DNA from 3 places in the Paenibacillus sp. MT124 genome. Region 1 is predicted to be linked to each of the others. Evidence: predicted binding sites of a transcription regulator. Region 1 holds the regulator's gene; each other region holds the start of a gene.
The links. The regulator LexA, encoded in region 1, represses DNA repair genes until DNA is damaged. The targets are predictions, from matches to a motif close to CGAACATATGTTCG.

Region 1 (6,739 bases):
TAACAATCGTTGGCAAAATGCCTGGGATGGTTACATGGATCGTCTGTTTCCAGCGATTAGCACCGTCAATCCGTGCAGCTTCATACAAAGAATCATCGATTGTTGTTAATGCGGCAAGATATAAAATGGCTCCCCAGCCCATGCCTTGCCAAATTTCAGAGGTTATATAGATCGTTCTGAACCATTCGGCGCGCTGCATAAAAGGAATGTTGTCTCCAGTAAAGAATGCAACCAAGCCATTAATGGATCCATTCACTGCCGTAAGTTGCAAAATCATACCGGCTACGATAACGATCGATAAGAAATGCGGCAGATAGGATGCAGTCTGAACGAACTTTTTGAAGCGTTTACTTTTTACTTCATTCAAAAGCAGAGCAAAGATAATGGGAACCGGGAAAGTGAAGAGTAATGCAAGCCCACCTAAAATGAGTGTGTTCCCAAATACTTTCCAGAATGTAGGGTCCTGAACGAACATCTGAAAATACCTTAACCCAACCCAGGTTTCACCAAAAATGCTGCCTCCGGGTACAAATCTTCTAAAGGCAATCACATTACCAATCATGGGCCCGTATTTAAAAATTATCAGATAGATCACTGGAAGTATTAATAGTGAATACAGCTGCCAATCTTTGCGGAGTAAGGCTCCAGCCGTTCTCAACCTGCTTTCTTTGCGTAATGAGGTCATCGTAAGCGTGGTTTTAGCAGTTTCTGACTTCATATCTGATTCACTCCGATCAAATAAACTTGATAAAATTAAAAGTACTTCATGACAGCTCCCATCTTCACTTCTTTCTATCGAAACCCTTTCAGAAATTTCACCCCCACTGCATACTAAATATTTTGAATGTAAGCGATATCAATTTAAAGTAGTTTAATGGATACACTTAGGTACAGATTGTTTTCTTATTGCTCAATCTCATAAATACCTGTTGTATTCCAAAAATTAATATTTCCCAAAACTATGTAAAGCGCTTACAATATACATAAAAATAATAAAGCAATAACTTCTGATTCCATGACCTGGATATGCCAAAAGAGTACTGCTTTTAAATGATTCCCATACTAGTCATACTAGTATGTTAGTTACATTTTAAAACAGCAGTCCCAACATTACAATACCTTTTTTTATTATTTTTGATATTTCTTCACTACACAGTTGTTTGAAAGTTTCAACCAGATCAAAAAAACATTGATAACCCATGAATGATTTTGCATCGTTCAACGAGGTTATCAATGTTTTAAAATGCACTATTGTTCAATTCTGAAATAATCAGAAATTAGCAATAATACGATCTAATTCTGATAAGTGCTTAATCTCATGATCAGGTACATACGACTCCGAGTTCACTTTGTTCTCACGATTAATCCAGACAGACTGGATTCCTGCTGATAAAGCTCCGCGGATATCCGTCGTGAGTTTATCTCCAACCATCAAGCCTTCTTCTGGTTTTACTCCAAGTTTGCTGAGCGCATGTTCAAAGATTGACGGATCCGGTTTTCCCTTTCCAAAAGTACCCGAGATGATGATCTCATCGAAGAAAGGAGCCAGTTCAGGCACACCATCCAACTTCTCTTGCTGCAGAGCAGGACAACCATTCGTCAAGAGCAACAGTTTGAATTTTCCCTGCAAGTGACGCAAAGTGTCCATTGTTTCTTCATATACATGAGGTCTGGATCTTCGCTCTGCTCCAAATTGCGAAGCAAGACGTTCGGCCAAATCTTCACGATCCACTCCCAGCTTCAATAAGCCACGACGCCAGGACTCCTTACGATATACAGGGGCAAGCTGCTCCAATTGACGGAATTCCGGCTGGTCACCGCCTGTAAAATTAGCCCATAGTCCTTCAAACGGATTGATACCAATCATTTTGGTGAATGCATAGGTTTCATAGGATTCATATAGACTACGAGCTTCATTACGAACAGCTTCTTCCAATGCCTCAGCATCGACGCCGGTTTCTTGTGAAGCAAGCAGGCAAGTTTCGTGGAATGCTTCTCGCACACTGCGTTCATCCCACAACAAAGTATCATCCAGGTCGAACAAAATCGCTTTTAATGCCATTCCGATCATCTTCCCCTTTGTGAATAATTACTTTTTCTCGTCTGTTTCTACAGTAATCTGATGTGCTTTAGCAAATTTCAGAAGTCGTTCAGAGATGGCATCTGTGTCATAGCGGTTCAACAGTTTAGTGAACACCCATCTTTTGCCACGGCTGTTATGTTCGATAACTACCGTTCCCTGTTCGAATCTAAACTTAACGATGTCATCTACTCCAATGGAGCGTTCCCGATTCCCTTTGGTTGTTATAATCCGGTTGCTCCCGATTTTGATGTAAGGACGGCGAAGCATAAAAATTACAGCCAAAAATACATACAACAGCATCGTAACCCAGTCCCATGTTGTCATTGGAGCTTTAACAAGAAATGTGCTCATAAACAGATACAAAAACGCAAGTCCAATGAGGAAAATAGGAAACAGAAGACTGCGTCCTTTGAAAATGTCCTCACCGGGCGTACCCGAAATCGGTTGACCATTTTTTTTACGCTGCTGATTCAACTGCTTTGAATTTTTCCGAACCGTTCTCTCGAACGAACGAGCCATGAGAATCCCCCTTATGTCATCTTTGTATCGGCTTACAAAATTCGCAAACCGACATTCCCCCTATAAATTTGCATTCTCAAAATAAAAGGAAGAAACCTAAATATCATTACGATATCTTTAGGTTCCTTAGTGTTTGAGTTTGCCTTGGTGGCCTTGATCGTTCTCATCATCTACAATTTCAATGGACTCCAGTTGCTGTCTGAAGTTACTGCGGATGTTGTTTAAGTAAATTTCTCTAAGTTTAGCACGTTCGGCAAGTTCTTCCTCTGAAAGTCCAGTGGACTTTTGTTTACGAGCCAATTCATTGATGCGTGCTACCAGGCTATCTATATCCAAGCTTGTCCCCTCCAAAAATACAAAGTCATACTAACTTTGACATGATCGAGGCTGCTTGTCAAGGTTGCTACTTACTCGCTCAACTGAATCGTGGTTTTAAGGGGTAAACTGAGGCAAAGTTAGGACTTGTCCAGCTTGAATTGAAGTGGTTTGAAGCTGGTTTACTTTCTTTATTGCTTCTATATATACACGTGTATCCATATTTTCCGGTTTATGTTCCAAAGACAAGCTCCACAATGTCTCACCCTGGGATACTGCTATTTTGCTGCCGGGAAGAACATTGTTCTCGTCTCCTGCAAACACAGTCAATACAGTGCTGCAGCCAATAAATATGATTAACGATGCCATAATCAATTTCAACATCCATGTTGGCATCTTGGCTTCTGCAAACCATTGTTTAATGTTACCTATGTTAGACTTGACCGCTTCCGAATTCACCGGTTCGTAAATACTTTGATAAGTTGAATATCTCATATTAATCGTCCTCCAAACGTTTGTTCCTATCTGTTAAAATCAATATAACACGAACACTTGTTTTGTACAACAGATTTTTAGAACAATTGTTCGCTTTATTTTAAACTCCAAATTTCCCGTAAATCTCTAGGTGAATCCAACTCGTTTTTTTACTATTGTTAGATTTGAAGGACTATATGAGTAAAAGACTCAGAAACATTGATTTTATCGGATTTATTTAGAACTTATGTTTGTACGAACGGAGGTTCTATGTTATAATTTTCCCAAACGTTACTAAAATGGGGTTGATACGGTATGTCGAAGATATCCAGCAGGCAGCAAGCTATTCTGGAGTTTATACGTAATGAAGTCCGGTTGAAGGGATATCCTCCTTCCGTACGTGAAATTGGTGAAGCGGTTGGACTGGCTTCCAGTTCTACGGTTCATGGACATCTGGACCGTTTGGAGAAGAAAGGTCTCATTAGACGTGACCCTACTAAACCAAGAGCCATTGAGTTGTTAAGCCAGGAGGAATCAGAACACTCCCATCAGTTTGCACACAGTGTTGCTCGCATTCCTGTTGTAGGTAAAGTTACTGCAGGGGTTCCGATTACCGCAACAGAGAACATCGAGGATTATTTCCCGCTACCGACACACTATGTTGGAGAACAGAAAGTATTTATGCTCTCTGTTGTTGGTGACAGTATGATCGAAGCAGGAATCGTTAACGGAGACTACGTTATCGTACGCCAGCAGCAAACGGCAGATAACGGAGATATTGTCGTTGCGATGACAGAAGATGATGAAGCTACAGTTAAAACATTCTACAAAGAGAAAGACCACATTCGTCTTCAGCCTGAGAATGCAACATTTGAACCTCTTCGTTTAAAACATGTTAGCATTTTGGGTAAAGTGATTGGCCTTTTCCGTGATATTCACTAGTCTTTCTTCCAACAGCAAGTCAGCTGAACTGTAATGACAAAAAGAGGTTGCCCTGTTGAACAGGACAACCTCTTTTTACATGCTAAATTTCTACTTCGTTAATTCCATTTCTTATCGTTTGAGAATGCTTTTGTGATGTGAGAACACTTCAAAGCTTTGCTGACCATGATATGACCCCATACCACTCTCACCTACACCGCCAAAAGGTAAATAATGTGAAGTCATATGAGACAATGTATCATTAATGCACCCTCCACCGAAGGACACTTGATCCAAGACCTGATTCTGCAGCTCCTCATGCTGCGTGAACAGGTACAGCGCCAGCGGTTTGGGACGGCGCACAATCTCAGCGAGCAGAGGATTAAGATCATCGTAAGTCATTACCGGCAGAATGGGACCGAATATCTCTTCTTGCATAACAGGTGACTGCCAATCCACATTTCCTACCAAGGTAGGTTCAATCAGCAGCTGATCCCGATCAGAGCGACCACCAATCAGAGCATGACCCTCTTCTAAGAATACAGACAGTCGATCAAAGTTACGTGTGTTGACGATATGCGGAAAATCAGGATTTTCCATGACATCCTTACCGAATTTATCTTGAATCTCCTCACCAATCTCTTCAAGGAGTTTATCGTGTACGTCCTGATGTACAAGCAAGTAATCCGGAGCAACACAGGTCTGACCCGCATTCAGGAACTTGCCACGGACGATCCGCTGAGCTGCCAACTTCAAATTTGCGTCTTTATGAACAATTACAGGGCTTTTACCACCTAATTCAAGCGTTACCGGCGTAAGGTGCTCTGCTGCTGCCTTCATAACGATGCGACCCACACCCGTGCTTCCTGTGAAGAAAATATAATCAAACTTCTCTTTCAACAAGGCAGTGCTCGTTTCGACTTCACCTTCCATGACAGCTACATATTCCTCAGGAAAAATATCTGTGATCAGGTCATACGTCAGACGTGACACTGCCGGCGTTAATTCAGAAGGCTTAATAACAGCACAGTTACCCGCTGCAATTGCACCAATCAATGGACCAAATGCCAGTTGGAACGGATAGTTCCATGGCGCAATAATGAGAGCAACTCCATAAGGTTCTGGATAGATCATGCTTGTACCATCAGGTATAACAGAACTTGTAGGCACTGCTCTAGGAGCCGCCCATTCCTTAAGGTGTTCCAGTGCAAAATCCAGTTCACCCAAAACGATGCGAATCTCAGAGTTATAGGCCTCTGTTTCCGATTTATTTAGATCAGCATGAAGTGCGTCCAATATCCGTTGCTGATATTTCTCTATGCCTTGTCTTAATTGCTGAAGAGCATGAATCCGATACTCAATATTTTTAGTTTGTCCTGTATAAAAGAATGCCCGCTGTCTTGCAACGAGTTGTTTCGCTTGTTCCATATTAACATCTCCAATTAATGTTTTAAAATTAAATTGCTAAAAATATATTTGAATTATATCTTGTTTATATGAAATTATCAACATATTAAAATATCTGTTATCAGGAAAATATGTATCTTCTCTCTTACTATTATATGTATACTATTCAATGCTGGTATTTTTTTAGAAAACTACTCACTTTTGTCCCCTTATGTAATTCATCAAAAAAAGCCCTTGGCACTATTGCGCCAAGGGCTTTCCTTATTAGTACAACGTGATATATTGATCGCGTTCCCATTGGTGGACTTGTGTACGGTACATATCCCACTCAATTTCTTTCAGCTCGTAGAAGTGAGCCAGGGCGTGATCGCCAAGTGCATCACAGATGACTTCGCTGCGGATCAATTCGTTCAATGCTTCTTTCAGATCAGCTGGCAAGCTTGGAATGCCTTCTTCCACACGCTCTTCTTCTGACATAATGTAGATGTTACGGTCAATCGGAGCTGGTAAGGAAAGCTCACGTTTGATTCCGTCCAGACCTGCTTTCAATAAAACAGCCAAAGCCAAGTAAGGGTTAGCAGCCGGATCCGGGTTACGAACCTCAACACGTGTACTCAGACCACGGGAAGCTGGGATACGGATCATTGGGCTACGGTTACTGGCGGACCATGCTACATAACAAGGGGCTTCATAACCTGGTACAAGACGTTTGTATGAGTTCACAGTTGGGTTAGTAATTGCTGCAAACGCACGCGCATGCTTCAGCGTTCCAGCCATGAAGTGACGTGCAGTTTTGCTCAGTCCCAGCTCGTCCGACTCGTCAACGAATGCGTTGGCACTGCCTTGGAACAACGATTGGTTACAGTGCATACCGGAACCGTTCATACCAAACAGCGGTTTCGGCATAAAGGTAGCATGTAGACCATGCTGACGTGCAATCGTTTTAACAACGAGTTTGAACGTTTGGATCTGGTCTGCTGCTTTTAGAGCATCAGCATATTTAAAGTCGATCTCATGCTG
Region 2 (6,739 bases), 500 kb from region 1:
TCAACCCCCAGCATCAAACGATTCTAGTGAACAGCGAGGAGCGCGGTCAATACGAAGAAACCTATGACGAGTTAATTCTGTCTCCCGGTGCACGTCCGATGGTCCCTGATTTGCCGGGTATAGATAATCCATTGATTTATACAGTGCGCAGCATTCCAGACATTGATCGAATCAAAGATGCAATAAGTGCATCTAACAACGAATCAGCAATCGTTATTGGTGGTGGATTTATCGGTGTTGAAATGGCAGAAAATTTGAGGGAAGCCGGACTACATGTAACGCTGGTCGAGGGTAACGAACAAGTGCTAACTCCATTTGATCCTGAACTCGCAGCTGCACTGGCACAAGAAATGGAGCAGCATGGTGTTAATTTGCAGTTTTCCAAGCGTGTTAAGGGTTTTCGTTCACTGGAGCATGGCATCGGGGTCGAGCTTGCAGATGGTCATATTTTAAAAGGAGATCTTGTGATTCTCGCGATTGGCGTGTCGCCAGATACCTCATTTCTGCAAAGCAGTGGTATTTCCTTGGGGACACGTGGACACATCATTGTTAATGAGGCCATGGAAACCAATATACCGCATATATATGCGGTTGGTGATGCAATTGAGGTCAGTGATTACATCCATGGAACCAAGACAGCGATTCCGCTTGCAGGTCCTGCCAACAAGCAAGGACGTATTGCTGCGGATCGGATTGCTGGCATAAATTCTACCTACAAAGGAACACAAGGGACTTCTATTATTAAAGTGTTTGGACTGACTGGAGCAACAACGGGCAGCAATGAAAAGATATTAAAACTTCTTAACGTGGATTATCATACGGTGATTGTTCATCCTGCTTCTCATGCATCGTATTATCCAGGATCAAGTGCAATTACTCTAAAATTGCTGTTTTCACCTGAAGGAAGAATCCTGGGTGCACAGGCAGTCGGATTTGAAGGAGTGGATAAACGCATTGATGATATTGCCGTTGCTATTCATTTTGGGGGTCATATAAGCGACTTGACTGAACTTGAACTGAGTTATGCACCGCCCTATTCATCAGCAAAAGATCCGGTTAATATGGCTGGGTATGCAGCAGAGAATATTATCGCCGGACGTGTCAAAACATTCACCTATGATCAGCTTTCTGTGCGCCAGCCGGAGCAAACCATACTACTAGATGTACGTAGCGAGCTGGAGCATCGTAATGGCCATATTCCAGGGTCATTAAACATCCCAGTGGATGAGCTTCGTGAGAGATTGCATGAGTTAAATGTCTCTAAAGAAATCTGGGTATACTGCCAAGTAGGTTTACGGGGGTATACTGCAACACAAATTTTGCGTCAGCACGGTTTCACCGTTAAAAATTTGAGTGGTGGATTCAAAACGTATCGCCAAGCGCAATTTAAACCAGCTCCGTATACTGGTCAAAAACATGAGCTTACAGATGATCAAAATCATAGCAATCATGTTTCTCATCTAAAGCAAAATACATTACATCAGGCTGATCAACTTTCTTCTCAGCCGTTGCGTATCGATGAAGAATTGGATGTTTGCGGATTGAGCTGCCCTGGTCCGTTAATACAAGTAAAGCAGAAGATGGATCAACTATCCGATGGAGAAACGCTGCGGGTAAAAGCTTCTGATCCAGGGTTTTACGAAGATGTAAAGGCATGGGCAGCAATGTCTGGTGCAGCACTCATACAGTTGGAACGTGGTAAGAACGGTATTATTGAAGCAGTACTAACCAAGCAGACAGAGCCGGTCAGATCATCCGTTTCGGAAGCTCAGAATGTTGAACCTGCCAGTACGATGGTTGTCTTCAGTGGCGACCTGGATAAAGCAATAGCCTCTCTTATTATTGCTAATGGCGCAGCTGCAAGCGGGCGCAAAGTAACCATGTTTTATACATTCTGGGGACTAAATATTATTCGCAAGCATCAGCCGGAACGGGTATCCAAAAACATGATAGGCCGTATGTTTGATCTTATGCTGCCACGTGGTAGTCACAAGTTAGGCTTGTCCAAAATGAATATGATTGGTGTTGGTCCTAAAGTTATTCGCGGCATTATGAAGAAAAACAACGTTGCCTCTCTGGAGGAATTGATTCAAACTGCTTTAGCACAAGGTGTGGAAATGGTTGCTTGTCAAATGTCTATGGATCTGATGGGTATCCAGCGAGAAGAGATCATGGATCAGGTTACTATTGGTGGGGTAGGTTACTATCTGGGTCAGGCTGACAAATCAAACCATAACCTGTTTATATAGAAGGGATATGCACTTTATATTAATTAAATCAATCATGAAGAAGTCTCTAATCGACCTTGAGGGTTTGTTCCCTCAGGGTCTTTCTTTGTTATAAGACATGCTTCTGAAAGTTGAGTATGACCATCCCTCCGCTGAATATAAATATTTACCTCTTGCATAAAGAACGTGTGTTCGGTTTATAATATATACAAACATACGTTCTTAAGTACAGGAGTGATTTCAGTGTTGACTAAGCAGCGAACCATTATGCTCATTGATATGCAGAGCTTTTATGCTTCAGTCGAAAAGGCGAAAATGCCTCAATACAAAAATAGACCACTCGCCGTTGCAGGCGATCCAGCAAGACGTTCTGGCATTATTCTTGCTGCTTGTCCATTAGCCAAAGCGAAGGGTGTATCCACCGCAGAACCACTCTGGCAGTCGCTTCAGAAGTGCCCTGAACTAATCATTGTTAGACCTCATATGCAAGAATACATTGAAGTATCCACTCAAATCATGTCCATTATTGAAGAGTTTACCGATCTGGTTGAGCCGTACAGTATAGACGAATTATTCGCTGATTTTACAGGGTCTATGCATCTGTTTGGTAACGATCCAGTCGATCTAGCCAAGCAAATTCAAGATAAGATCTATAATGAAACAGGGGTTTACGCAAGAGCGGGCATCGGTGAAAACAAAATCATCAGTAAATTGTGCTGCGATATGATCGCTAAAAAGGTCAAAGGGGGCATTTTCCACTTAAAGAAAGAAGAATTACACCTCCACATTGGAGATAAGCCCATCCGCGATATGTGGGGGATTGGCTCAAGAATGGAAAAACATCTGTGGAAGATGGGTATCCGAACGATTAGAGACTTGGCGAATACACCTCTTACCCAACTCAAAAGTAAATGGGGCGTGAATGGAGAAGTGATCTGGCGAATCGCCAATGGGCTCGATAACTCTCCGGTAACCGTCAACACACACAGTACACAAAAGGATATTGGCAACGGGATGACCTTGCCTAGAGATTACACAGAAGCTTGGGAGATCGAAGTGGTAATCCTCGATATCTGTACTGAAGTATGCCGAAGAGCTCGTAAAAAAGGACTGATGGGTAGTGTCGTTTCCGTGAGTGTGTCTGGAGCAGATTTCGATCACCCAACGGGCTTTCACAGGCAGGTTAAACTGTCTGATCCAACAAACATAACCGTTGATGTGTGCAAGATCGCCAAACGCATATTTCATCAACACTGGGATGGGCAACCGGTGCGCCGTGTAGGCGTATCCCTTTCTCAATTATCCGACGCGGATACATATCAACTATCCTTCTTTGATGATCAGGAGCACAAACGGGCTATTGATCAGGTGATGGACGACATTAAGGATCGATTTGGCGACATTGCCATACTTCGAGCAAGCTCCATTACAGCTGCTGGTCAAGCAATAGATAGAGCATCTAAAATTGGGGGGCACTACAAATGAGCAAAAAACTTGAGGCCAATGGATTATGGGAATCGAGCCGTATGATGCTTCCACAACATAAAGAGCGAATCATACAGCATCGTACTCAAATTCATGTTCAAGCCAAACCGCTAATTCATGAAGATGAGTGGGAGATCATTGCTCAAAATGTAGATATGTCGCTCAACTATACTTTACAAGCCACCATTGAAGTGTTTAATGAGTCGGGCAATCGATATATACACGGAATCGTTACTTCAGTCAGTACCGTTGGAAAGAAAATCAAAATTGAAATGGACAATGGATTTGAATGGGTCGATTTTGATCAATTGGTCACGGTCAAACTTGAAGAGGGAGGCGTGTACGGTGAGACAGACTTCTGAGGAACTTGCACTGGTGAAGAGACTGGTAGAGCTCCCCTATCTGTTAAGTGCTCTGGAGGTAGATAAGCATAAAATATACGCTTCAAACTTTAAGATGAAATCGGTGTATGTTGATTACTTAGACGGTACCCAAAAGAAAATTGCCTTAGAGATGTACAAATCGAAACAAAGCTTAAAGGAGCACCATATTAAAATCATTGATGAACAGAGATCCGAGCTAAGTCTAACGGTAAATTATTCGGTGAGAGGTTACATTCATAAAATGACATTATTATGGAGCAAAGTGAAAGTGGATGTTACCTTAATGCTTACGGAACATATGAACGTTGATATTACTGAATTGTCCAAATAACACTAGAGTTAGAGCAGAAGGTGGTATATAACTGCAAAGGATGGACCATAATGCAGTTATAACCATTGTTTTCTTCTCCCGAATGGGTAAACCGACCTTTGAAATTTGAGGGTCGGTATTTTTGTCTGCATTTTTGAATGCCGAATCCAATCATTTCTTCAACATCCTGAAACTTTTCAACAAAATGTGACCAAATGCCGTCCTTAAGAGTGTTAGAGGTATAAAGGAGGGCTGAACAACCATGCGGCGATCCGTGCCCCAACCGGGCGATCATGTGATGGACATTTATGAGACTTATGCGGATACTCTGTTCCGAATAGCCATGGTACACCTTGGTAGACGAGAGGACGCGGAGGAAGCTACTCAGGATACCTTCATCAAGCTAATGGAAAAAGCCCCTGCGTTCAACGATGCGGAGCATCAGAAAGCATGGTTGATCCGAGTCATCACCAATCACTGCAAATCCTTATTAGGTAGAGGCTGGCGCAAACGGGAGGTCAATCTGGAGAGAGCAGAATTCCTAACCACAGATGACCCTGAAGATCGAGTGCTAATCGAACTCGTGCTGTCATTGCCCGTCAAGTATAAAGCGGTGGTTCATCTGTATTATTACGAGGATTATCCAGTCCGAAAAATCAGTGAAATTCATTTACGCATTATATGAGTCCAAACCACTAGCCATGACTTCAGACTTGGAAGAGCATCTTTATGGTCAGGAAGACCGTAAGATCATCTACCTAGCGCTTGAAGACAAGACGCAAGTCCCACTGGTTCTGTTCAAAGAAGGACTGGTGCGGTACGGTAATGTACCCGTCGTTTTTGAGGTGGAGAAAGGTACTTTCCAAATCTTCTGGGATAGTTTAAGCAAGTAAGCAATGCAGTGATTAAGTCTTTTTGAATAATGAATGAAACTACAAATCAAGAAACGACAATGCTCTGTACTCCGTAGAAACGAACGATGGAAATAAGGCCAAGATCAATAGTTATTCAGCAGCGGAAAAAATAACTATTCCCATTGACGATACCTTTTGAGGCGTAGTATTATTTTACCAATTTAGCTCTGTGGGAGGAATCGGATGTCTACGATTAAGGCCATTGTACTGGACCTGGACGGAACTTTGCTCAGAAGTGATAAATCGATATCTCCCAGAAATGTTCAGGCTGTTAAACGATGTTTTGATTCGGGGATACATATTATCGTTGCCACGGCAAGGCCGCCTAGAGCGGCAAATCAATTTGTGAAGCAGTTTCCGTTTGTAGATTACATGATTTATTACAATGGCGCTTTAGTTAAATGCAAATCCACACTGAAGGAGCGCCATATTCGGATCCCTTTGGAGATCAACCAACAGATTAATACATTCATCGAGTTAAACATGCCTCAATCCATAATCTCATACGAGGTTAATGATTCATGGTACACAAGTAGGCCAATTCTGGACTCGCAATGCGCTCAATTCGGTATCCGTCCGAATGATCTGAAACCTCAGGTTGTTGACCAACACTATATAGACTCTCTATCCCCGACCAAAATATTAGTTCTAGGTTGTAACACATGGAAGGATCTTAGCGAGCAATTTGGTGATCATGTGAATGTCATCGCAACGGATGGGGGAGCATTAATCCAAATCATGCATAAAACAGCTTCAAAGGAAAAAGCCGTGGAATGGGTGTTAAGTGAAATTGGGGTAAATTCAGAAAATGTGATGGTGTTTGGGGATGATTTTAACGATGTAGGCCTATTCCATCTGTCCGGATTTCCTGTAGCCATGGGGAACGCGATCAATGAACTGAAAAAATGCGCAGTTTACATAACCGATTCAAATGATAAAGATGGTGTGGCTAATGCCATTGGAAAATTTGTGATATAACCCACTACAGTGAAGCAATTGACAAGCTGGAAACGTCAGCCTTGATACAACTTCTCTATATGTGTGAATGAGTTGCAGAAGAACAACAGGTAGGTGTGAAAAGCAAATGGTGCCCGAGCAATCAATGGTCTCGGTATGTTCCTATGGCAGGGCGCACTTGCTTATAAACTTTTTACTGGGGAAGACATGCCAATTGCAGAGGTTAAAGAAATCGTATTTGGTAAAGAAGTATAAAAAGAGATCAGGGTAAGTCATTATTTCGTAGACCAATTGTCTAGGAACAAGAAGATGGTCCCATCGAAGCCGCTATTATTAGCGGCTTTTTTGTTTTTAAGAAACTTCGTTTAGGTCCCATGCAGTGGGTAAGACTCGTGTAAAAGCGTGTACCTTTTGCCGAAATGGAAAAGAACGTTAGGTCATTGCTAACCAGACCTCATCGAA
Region 3 (6,739 bases), 670 kb from region 1:
TGAACAAAGTCATCGGAATCGCATTCCATCCGTCGAGCAGCCACTTTCCTGGAAAGGGCTGCTGTCTTCTTTTGAGGGCTACAGTTTGGTATGTTATTGTTATGAAAAGGAGAACGGCAAGCAGATGCGCGATGCGCTGAAGCCGTTTATTGAACAGCTCGCACCTGATGCGGCTGCAGACGTGTTGATTGTGGTTGGACCTGAAGGCGGGTTCTCCGAAAGAGAAACGCTGGAAGCTGATCAGGCAGGCGCGGTATCCGTTGGTCTGGGCAAGCGAATATTACGTGCCGAGACCGCAGGGATGGCAGCGCTGACTTGTGTTTTATATGAATCCGGAGAAATGGGGGGAATGTAATTATGCCATCCGTGGCGTTTTACACCTTGGGCTGCAAAGTTAACTTTTATGATACAGAGGCGATCTGGCAATTGTTCAAAAATGAAGGTTACGAACAAGTGGACTTCGATGAACAGACAGCAGATGTATATCTGATTAATACATGTACGGTAACGAATACCGGGGACAAAAAGAGCCGTCAAATCATCCGTCGTGCCATTCGTCGCAACCCGGATGCGATTGTGGCAGTTACGGGCTGTTACGCCCAAACTTCGCCAGCAGAGATTCTCGACATTCCTGGAGTGGATCTCGTCATCGGAACGCAGGACCGGGATAAAATCTTACCTTATGTTCGCGAAATTCAGGAGTCCCGTCAGCCAGTCAATGCCGTACGGAACATTATGAAAACTCGTGTGTTTGAGGAGATGGATGTGCCGGACTTCGCGGATCGTACGCGTGCATTCCTGAAAATTCAGGACGGTTGCAACAACTTCTGCACGTTCTGCATCATTCCATGGTCACGCGGGCTCTCCCGCAGCCGGGAAGCAAACAGCATAGTTCAGCAAGCTCACCAGCTTGTACATGCCGGTTATAAGGAAATTGTCCTGACAGGCATTCACACCGGTGGATATGGTGACGATATGGAGAACTACGATCTGACTGATCTGCTGTGGGATCTGGATAAAGTGGAAGGCCTTGAACGGATTCGTATCAGTTCCATTGAAGCGAGCCAGATCGATGATCGGATGCTGGATGTCATTAAGCGTTCGGACAAGCTGGTACGTCACTTCCATATCCCGCTGCAAGCGGGTGATGACACTGTATTGAAGCGGATGCGCCGCAAGTACACAACCGAAGAATTTTATAACAAAATGCTTCGTATTCGTGAAGCGATGCCGGATGTGGCTATTACAACGGACGTAATCGTTGGTTTCCCGGGTGAAACAGACGAAATGTTCCGTAACGGCTATGAATTGATGAAAAAAATCGGTTTCTCGGAGATGCACGTATTCCCGTACTCCAAACGTACAGGAACACCGGCTGCCCGAATGGAAGATCAAGTGGATGAAGAAGTCAAAAATGCCCGTGTGCATGAACTGATCGACCTGTCTGAACAAATGCAGCTGGCTTATGCACAGAAATTTGTAGGTCAGGTTCTGGATGTCATTCCGGAAGGTGAAGCTAAAGGCCGTGAAGGCAGCGGGAAATTGCATGGTTATAGCGATAACTACATTCAGCTCGTATTCGATGGCTCTACGGACATGATCGGTAAAGTGTGCCGCGTCAAAGTGACCGAAGCGGGTGTAAACGAAAGCCAAGCTACGCTGGTTCGTGTACTGGAAGATAATCTGAAGTCCGCAGCGATGTAATCGAGGCGTCAGTAAAACAAGGATTTCATTTCCTTGGGGAGCGTACCCGGGGAGATGAGGTCCTTGTTTTTCAACTAAAGGCAAGACATATCTGTGAACGGGGGAAACCAGAATGAACAAAAAGGAAATATCCGCAGGCGGTGTAGTCTATCGTAAAGGGGAAGACGGCAGTCTTCAAATTCAGCTTATTGTTGATCGTTATGGCAAAACAACACTTGCCAAAGGCAAGATGGAAGCAGGGGAAACGGTAGAGGAAACCGCCTTGCGCGAGATTTTGGAAGAGACAGGCATGGTCGGTCGAATTGTGGAGCCTGTCGATATCATTGCCTACACATATCAGCACGTTGAATTTGGTCCGGTAGACAAGGAAGTTCACTATTATCTGGTTGAAGCAGAGAGCGGAAACCTGCAGCCGCAGATCGAAGAGATCAAGGGAGTCGATTGGTACGCACCAGAAGAGGCCTGGTCAAGACAGCAGCAGAACGGTTACGACAACAACGATAACATTTTGCGCGTGGCACTGAACAAGCTGGGCATTAACGTATAGTGCTTTGCCGTACGGCGATGCTTGGTTTTTTTCCAAGTAGAGGAGCCAAGCATCATGCCGCGGGCGATTTCGCTGATGGAGCGGAGGCCGGTGGTTTTTTGTGCCAGATCGGCAGATAGCACAGGGGTAATGCAAGCAGTGAGCTGATGATGTTAAAAAGGGTCTGGGCATGCGCAATCTGTGCCCCGTAGTCCGCTGACAGCCAAGCTGAAGCTGCATGCAGCAACCCGATCAGCGGCATAAAAATCAAGGCTCCCGCAATGTTCAATACAACATGGGAGGCTGCAACGAATTTGCCTGCGGAAGCTCCTCCGGCGGCTGCAATGACAGCCGTGACACAAGTCCCGACATTGGACCCGATCACAATGGCAATACCAATCTCCACAGGCAGCACTCCAGTAGCGGCCAGCGTAATGGCCATGCTGATGACAGCTGCGCTGCTATGAATGAGAGCCGTAAGGCAGGCACCAGCCAGGAACCCCCACCACAGGCTGTCAGCCGAGCGATCCAAAAACCACTGGAATACGCCCATGCTGCGCAGGGGGACGGCAATGGATTGCATGACTTGAATGCCGGTCATCACCAAAGCAAAACCGGCAGCTGCAAGAAAGCTGTATTGTGAGTTGATTAGGAATCTTCGGGTGTGTTCGGGGGCTGCTTGATTGCGTTCACTAAGAACAACAAAGACAGCCCAACCTGTAAGCGAGATGACTAGCAAGGGCAGGGCAGCACGTCCAATCTGTAACCCAATCAACTCGGTTGTCAGACATGTACCGATATTCGTGCCCAGAATAATGCCTAGTGTGCGACCATAGGTAATTAATCTTGCATTCGCGAGACCAATGGTGAGCACCGTAACGGCGGTACTGCTCTGTAGTATTGCCGTGGCTCCTGCACTGAAAGCCATGCCTTTCCATGGAGCTGAGGTAGCTCGGTTAAGCCACCCGGCCAGCATTGGCCCAGCCATTCGCTGCAAGGCCGTTTCCATCAGTTTCATTCCACCAAAAAAGATAATTAGCCCATATATGAGCGGCAGCACAACATCTCTGAACATCTCGTTTCATCATTCCTTCCGTGCCTAGTCGTTATCTCATCTTATGAATAAGAGAGGACAACCATGACAGCCGGAAATTATTGGTGCGAACTGAATTGGATCGGAACACCAATCCGTCCCGTAGCGGCAACAAGTACTTTGCCATTTTCGTAATTTAGAATTGGGTTTTAACCTATTCACCTCACCATTCAAAAGAGACGGTGATTCGTGCAAATGGAGCGGAGGGAACGGAATTGGATCAGAAGAAGCGAAGCGTTCGCGTTTATCCCTGGATTTTCCCTTTGGAAAAAGGGAATCGAAAAAAATCCAGGGATAACAGCGATCTGAAGACCAATCCGTCCCGTAGCAGCAACATATATTTTTCAATTCCGTAATTTAGGATTGTCTTAACCTACTCACCTCACCATTCAAAAGATACGGTGATTCGTGCAAACGGAGCGGAGGGGACGGAATTGGATCAGAAGAAGCGAAGCGTTCGCGTTTATCCCTGGATTTTCCCTTTGTAAAAAGGGAATCAAAAAAAATCCGGGGATAACAGCGATCGGAAGACCAATCCGTCCACGCAGCGGTCACCATTTGCACCAAACCTATCTTTTCAACTAACTAACTACAAAGGAAGTGGATTTACCTTGCCATCGGTTACACTGGAACGCAGTCGCAAAAAGCGGCTTGAACATGCACATCCATGGATATATAACAACGAAATTGCCTCGGTTGACGGTACCCCCGAACCGGGAGATCTGGTCAACGTATTGAATCATCAAGGTCGTTATCTGGCGACAGGATACTATAACCCGGCTTCACAGATTACGGTGAGAGTCGTTTCATATCAACCGCTGGAGCAGATGGACACCGCCTTTTTTGCTGCTCGCTTCAGCGACTGCCTGCGTCACCGGGAACGTTTTATCCAGGATGGAGAGGCGTATCGCCTCGTTTATGGAGAAGCTGATTTTTTGCCGGGTCTGATCGTGGACCGTTTTGGCAGTGTTCTTGTTGTACAGCTGCTTACCTTGGGAATGGATCGCTGCCGTGAAGCCATCGTACAGGCTCTGATTGAAGTGATGCAGCCGGAAGGAATCTATGAGCGCAGTGATGTGCCGATTCGGGAACTGGAAGGACTCGAGCAGACCAAAGGACCGCTGTATGGGGAGTGCCCACGTCATGTGACGGTAACCGAGAATGGCTTGCTTATTAAAGTGGATATCGTGGAAGGCCAGAAAACAGGCTATTTCTTCGACCAGCGCGAGAATCGGGCGGCGATTGAACCGCTTATGAAGGGCTGGGGCTATAAAAGCGGAATAACGTTGCAGGAAGTGGAACAAGAGGGAAGCCATCAGCTGCTGCCTGTAAATAAAAGTGGTAAAGTGGTAACCTTCCCCTATTGGGATGGGGCAACTGTTCTGGAGTGCTTCTCGCACACGGGCAGCTTCACGTTGAACGCTTGCAAATATGGAGCCAAAAAAGTCACATGCCTGGATATTTCAGAGCATGCTATTGAAAGTGCCCGCACCAATGTAGAATTGAATGGTTTTACGGATCGGGTAGAATTTGTTGTCGCTGACGCCTTCCAGTATTTACGTGAACAGGTCAAGGGAGTAGAAGAGCGTTCCGTACGTGCGCGGGCTGCCGAACAGAAAGTGGATACCTCCAAAGCGCTTGCAGCTGGCGGCGGGAAAACATTTGATGTGGTCATTCTTGACCCACCTGCCTTTGCCAAAACCAAATCAGCAGTCAAAGGCGCCTGCCGTGGATACAAGGATATTAACCTGCATGGCATGAAGCTTGTGAATGAAGGTGGGTATTTGGTCACAGCGAGCTGTTCGTATCATATGCGTCCCGATCTCTTCCTGGAAACGATTGCGGATGCAGCTGAAGATGCGGGCAAGGTACTGCGCCTGATTGAATGGAAAGCTGCCGGCAAGGATCACCCGCAAATTTTGGGTGTGGATGAAGGGCATTATTTGAAATTTGCAATCTTTGAAGTGCGCAGCAAAACAAACTGATCTGTCATTTTGTTAAAAGTTGCTGTTAAGAAACAAGTCCACGGTGTAATAAGCTGTGGGCTTGTTTCGTGTTACAGGAAATCATTTTGCCTTTACCGGATTGTGGCAAACGTATGTTCCGAACCAGGTCAGGTATGTTATACTGGGAATTAAAATCTTGTTCGTGATGGTTTGGAGGATTAGACATGTCTGTACGCTTTATTATTGGCCGGGCAGGCAGCGGCAAGACGACGCTGATTACCCGGGAAATTACGTCTTTGCTTCAAAAGGAACCTCAAGGCAAACCACTCATATGGTTGGTTCCGGAACAAAGCTCGTTTCGCACCGAGCAGGCTCTGGTTTCTTCTGGCGCGATCAAAGGCACCATGCGTGCAGAAGTATTGGGTTTTCGCCGATTAGCCTATCGTATCATGCAGGAAGCGGGTGGGTCTGCGCGGATTCCAATCGGAGCCGAGGGGAAAAAGATGCTGCTTTATAAAGTATTACAGCGGCGCAAGGAAGAGTTGAAGCTTTTTGGCGCTTCGGGCAATCAATTGGGCTTTATAGGGCATTTGAATGATTTGTACAGTGAGTTTAAGCGTTATGAACTAGATCCCGGCTTGCTGGAAGAAGGCCTTTCTAATTGGAATACATCTTCTTCAGCGCCGATCCTGGGTGACAAGTTACATGACTTGCTTCTTATATATCGTGATTATGAACAGGAACTAACGGAACTCTACATCGATGATGAAGACACGCTGACAGAACTGAACGAACGTTTGCAAGAGAGTGAGCTTCTTCAGGATGCACAAATCTGGATTGACGGTTTTCAGGGCTTTACCCCACAGGAAATGAGCGTAATTGGAAGACTGATGCTTCAGTCCTCTTCAGTAACCATTACGTTGACCTTGGATCGGCCTTATGATCACGGCGCACTGCCCAGCGAATTGGATCTGTTCCATCCAACAGCGAGCGCATATGCGCGGCTCAAGGGTATGGCTGAGGATCTGGGAGTCATGAGCGAAACGATGGTGCTGCAGCCGGTTGTTTTGCCAAGATATGAGCACAGCCCTGGTTTGGCCCATCTGGAGTCTGGGTTCGACCGACGGATTCGTTGGAGAAGTGATGGCCGCGATGCGGGCGTGAAGTTATACGCAGCCGAAAATCGCAGGGCTGAGATGGAAGGTGCATTGCGGGAAATGCGCAGATTGGCTCAGGAGGAAGGCGTGCGTTATCGGGACATGGCCGTACTCGTTCGTCAGCTGGATGCCTATGCCGATATTGCCGAGCCACTCTTTAGGGACTATGACGTGCCCGTTTTCCTGGATCGCAGAAGAAGTGAGCTTCATCATCCGCTCTCGGAATTCATTCGTTCTGCAATTGATGTCGTTCGTCGCCGCTGGCGTTACGAAGATGTATTTCGCTGTGTCAAAACGGATCTGCTGCTTCCTC

Region 2: the regulator LexA is predicted to act here: its motif matches at 2,438-2,451, upstream of AC3RCI_RS15900 (DNA polymerase IV).
Region 3: the regulator LexA is predicted to act here: its motif matches at 5,415-5,428, upstream of addB (helicase-exonuclease AddAB subunit AddB).

The regions. Positions count from the first base shown of each region.
Region 1 covers NZ_CM179500.1:3,988,707-3,995,445, forward strand. The annotation lists gene AC3RCI_RS17910 (ABC transporter permease) at 1-685, opposite strand, end outside; gene AC3RCI_RS17915 (HAD family hydrolase) at 1,271-2,062, opposite strand; gene AC3RCI_RS17920 (hypothetical protein) at 2,090-2,602, opposite strand; gene AC3RCI_RS17925 (DUF896 domain-containing protein) at 2,729-2,938, opposite strand; gene AC3RCI_RS17930 (LysM peptidoglycan-binding domain-containing protein) at 3,035-3,412, opposite strand; gene lexA (transcriptional repressor LexA) at 3,707-4,333, shown strand; gene AC3RCI_RS17940 (aldehyde dehydrogenase) at 4,445-5,740, opposite strand; gene glnA (type I glutamate--ammonia ligase) at 5,984-6,739, opposite strand, start outside.
Region 2 covers NZ_CM179500.1:3,484,402-3,491,140, reverse strand. The annotation lists gene AC3RCI_RS15905 (FAD-dependent oxidoreductase) at 1-2,249, shown strand, start outside; gene AC3RCI_RS15900 (DNA polymerase IV) at 2,496-3,713, shown strand; gene AC3RCI_RS15895 (YolD-like family protein) at 3,710-4,075, shown strand; gene AC3RCI_RS15890 (YhjD family protein) at 4,059-4,427, shown strand; gene AC3RCI_RS15885 (RNA polymerase sigma factor) at 4,669-5,091, shown strand; gene AC3RCI_RS15880 (hypothetical protein) at 5,108-5,299, shown strand; gene AC3RCI_RS15875 (Cof-type HAD-IIB family hydrolase) at 5,504-6,298, shown strand; partial or broken gene AC3RCI_RS15870 (quinate/shikimate dehydrogenase) at 6,407-6,532, shown strand.
Region 3 covers NZ_CM179500.1:4,659,536-4,666,274, reverse strand. The annotation lists gene AC3RCI_RS21100 (RsmE family RNA methyltransferase) at 1-355, shown strand, start outside; gene mtaB (tRNA (N(6)-L-threonylcarbamoyladenosine(37)-C(2))-methylthiotransferase MtaB) at 358-1,704, shown strand; gene AC3RCI_RS21090 (NUDIX hydrolase) at 1,817-2,251, shown strand; gene AC3RCI_RS21085 (Na/Pi cotransporter family protein) at 2,304-3,305, opposite strand; gene AC3RCI_RS21080 (class I SAM-dependent rRNA methyltransferase) at 3,935-5,308, shown strand; gene addB (helicase-exonuclease AddAB subunit AddB) at 5,494-6,739, shown strand, end outside.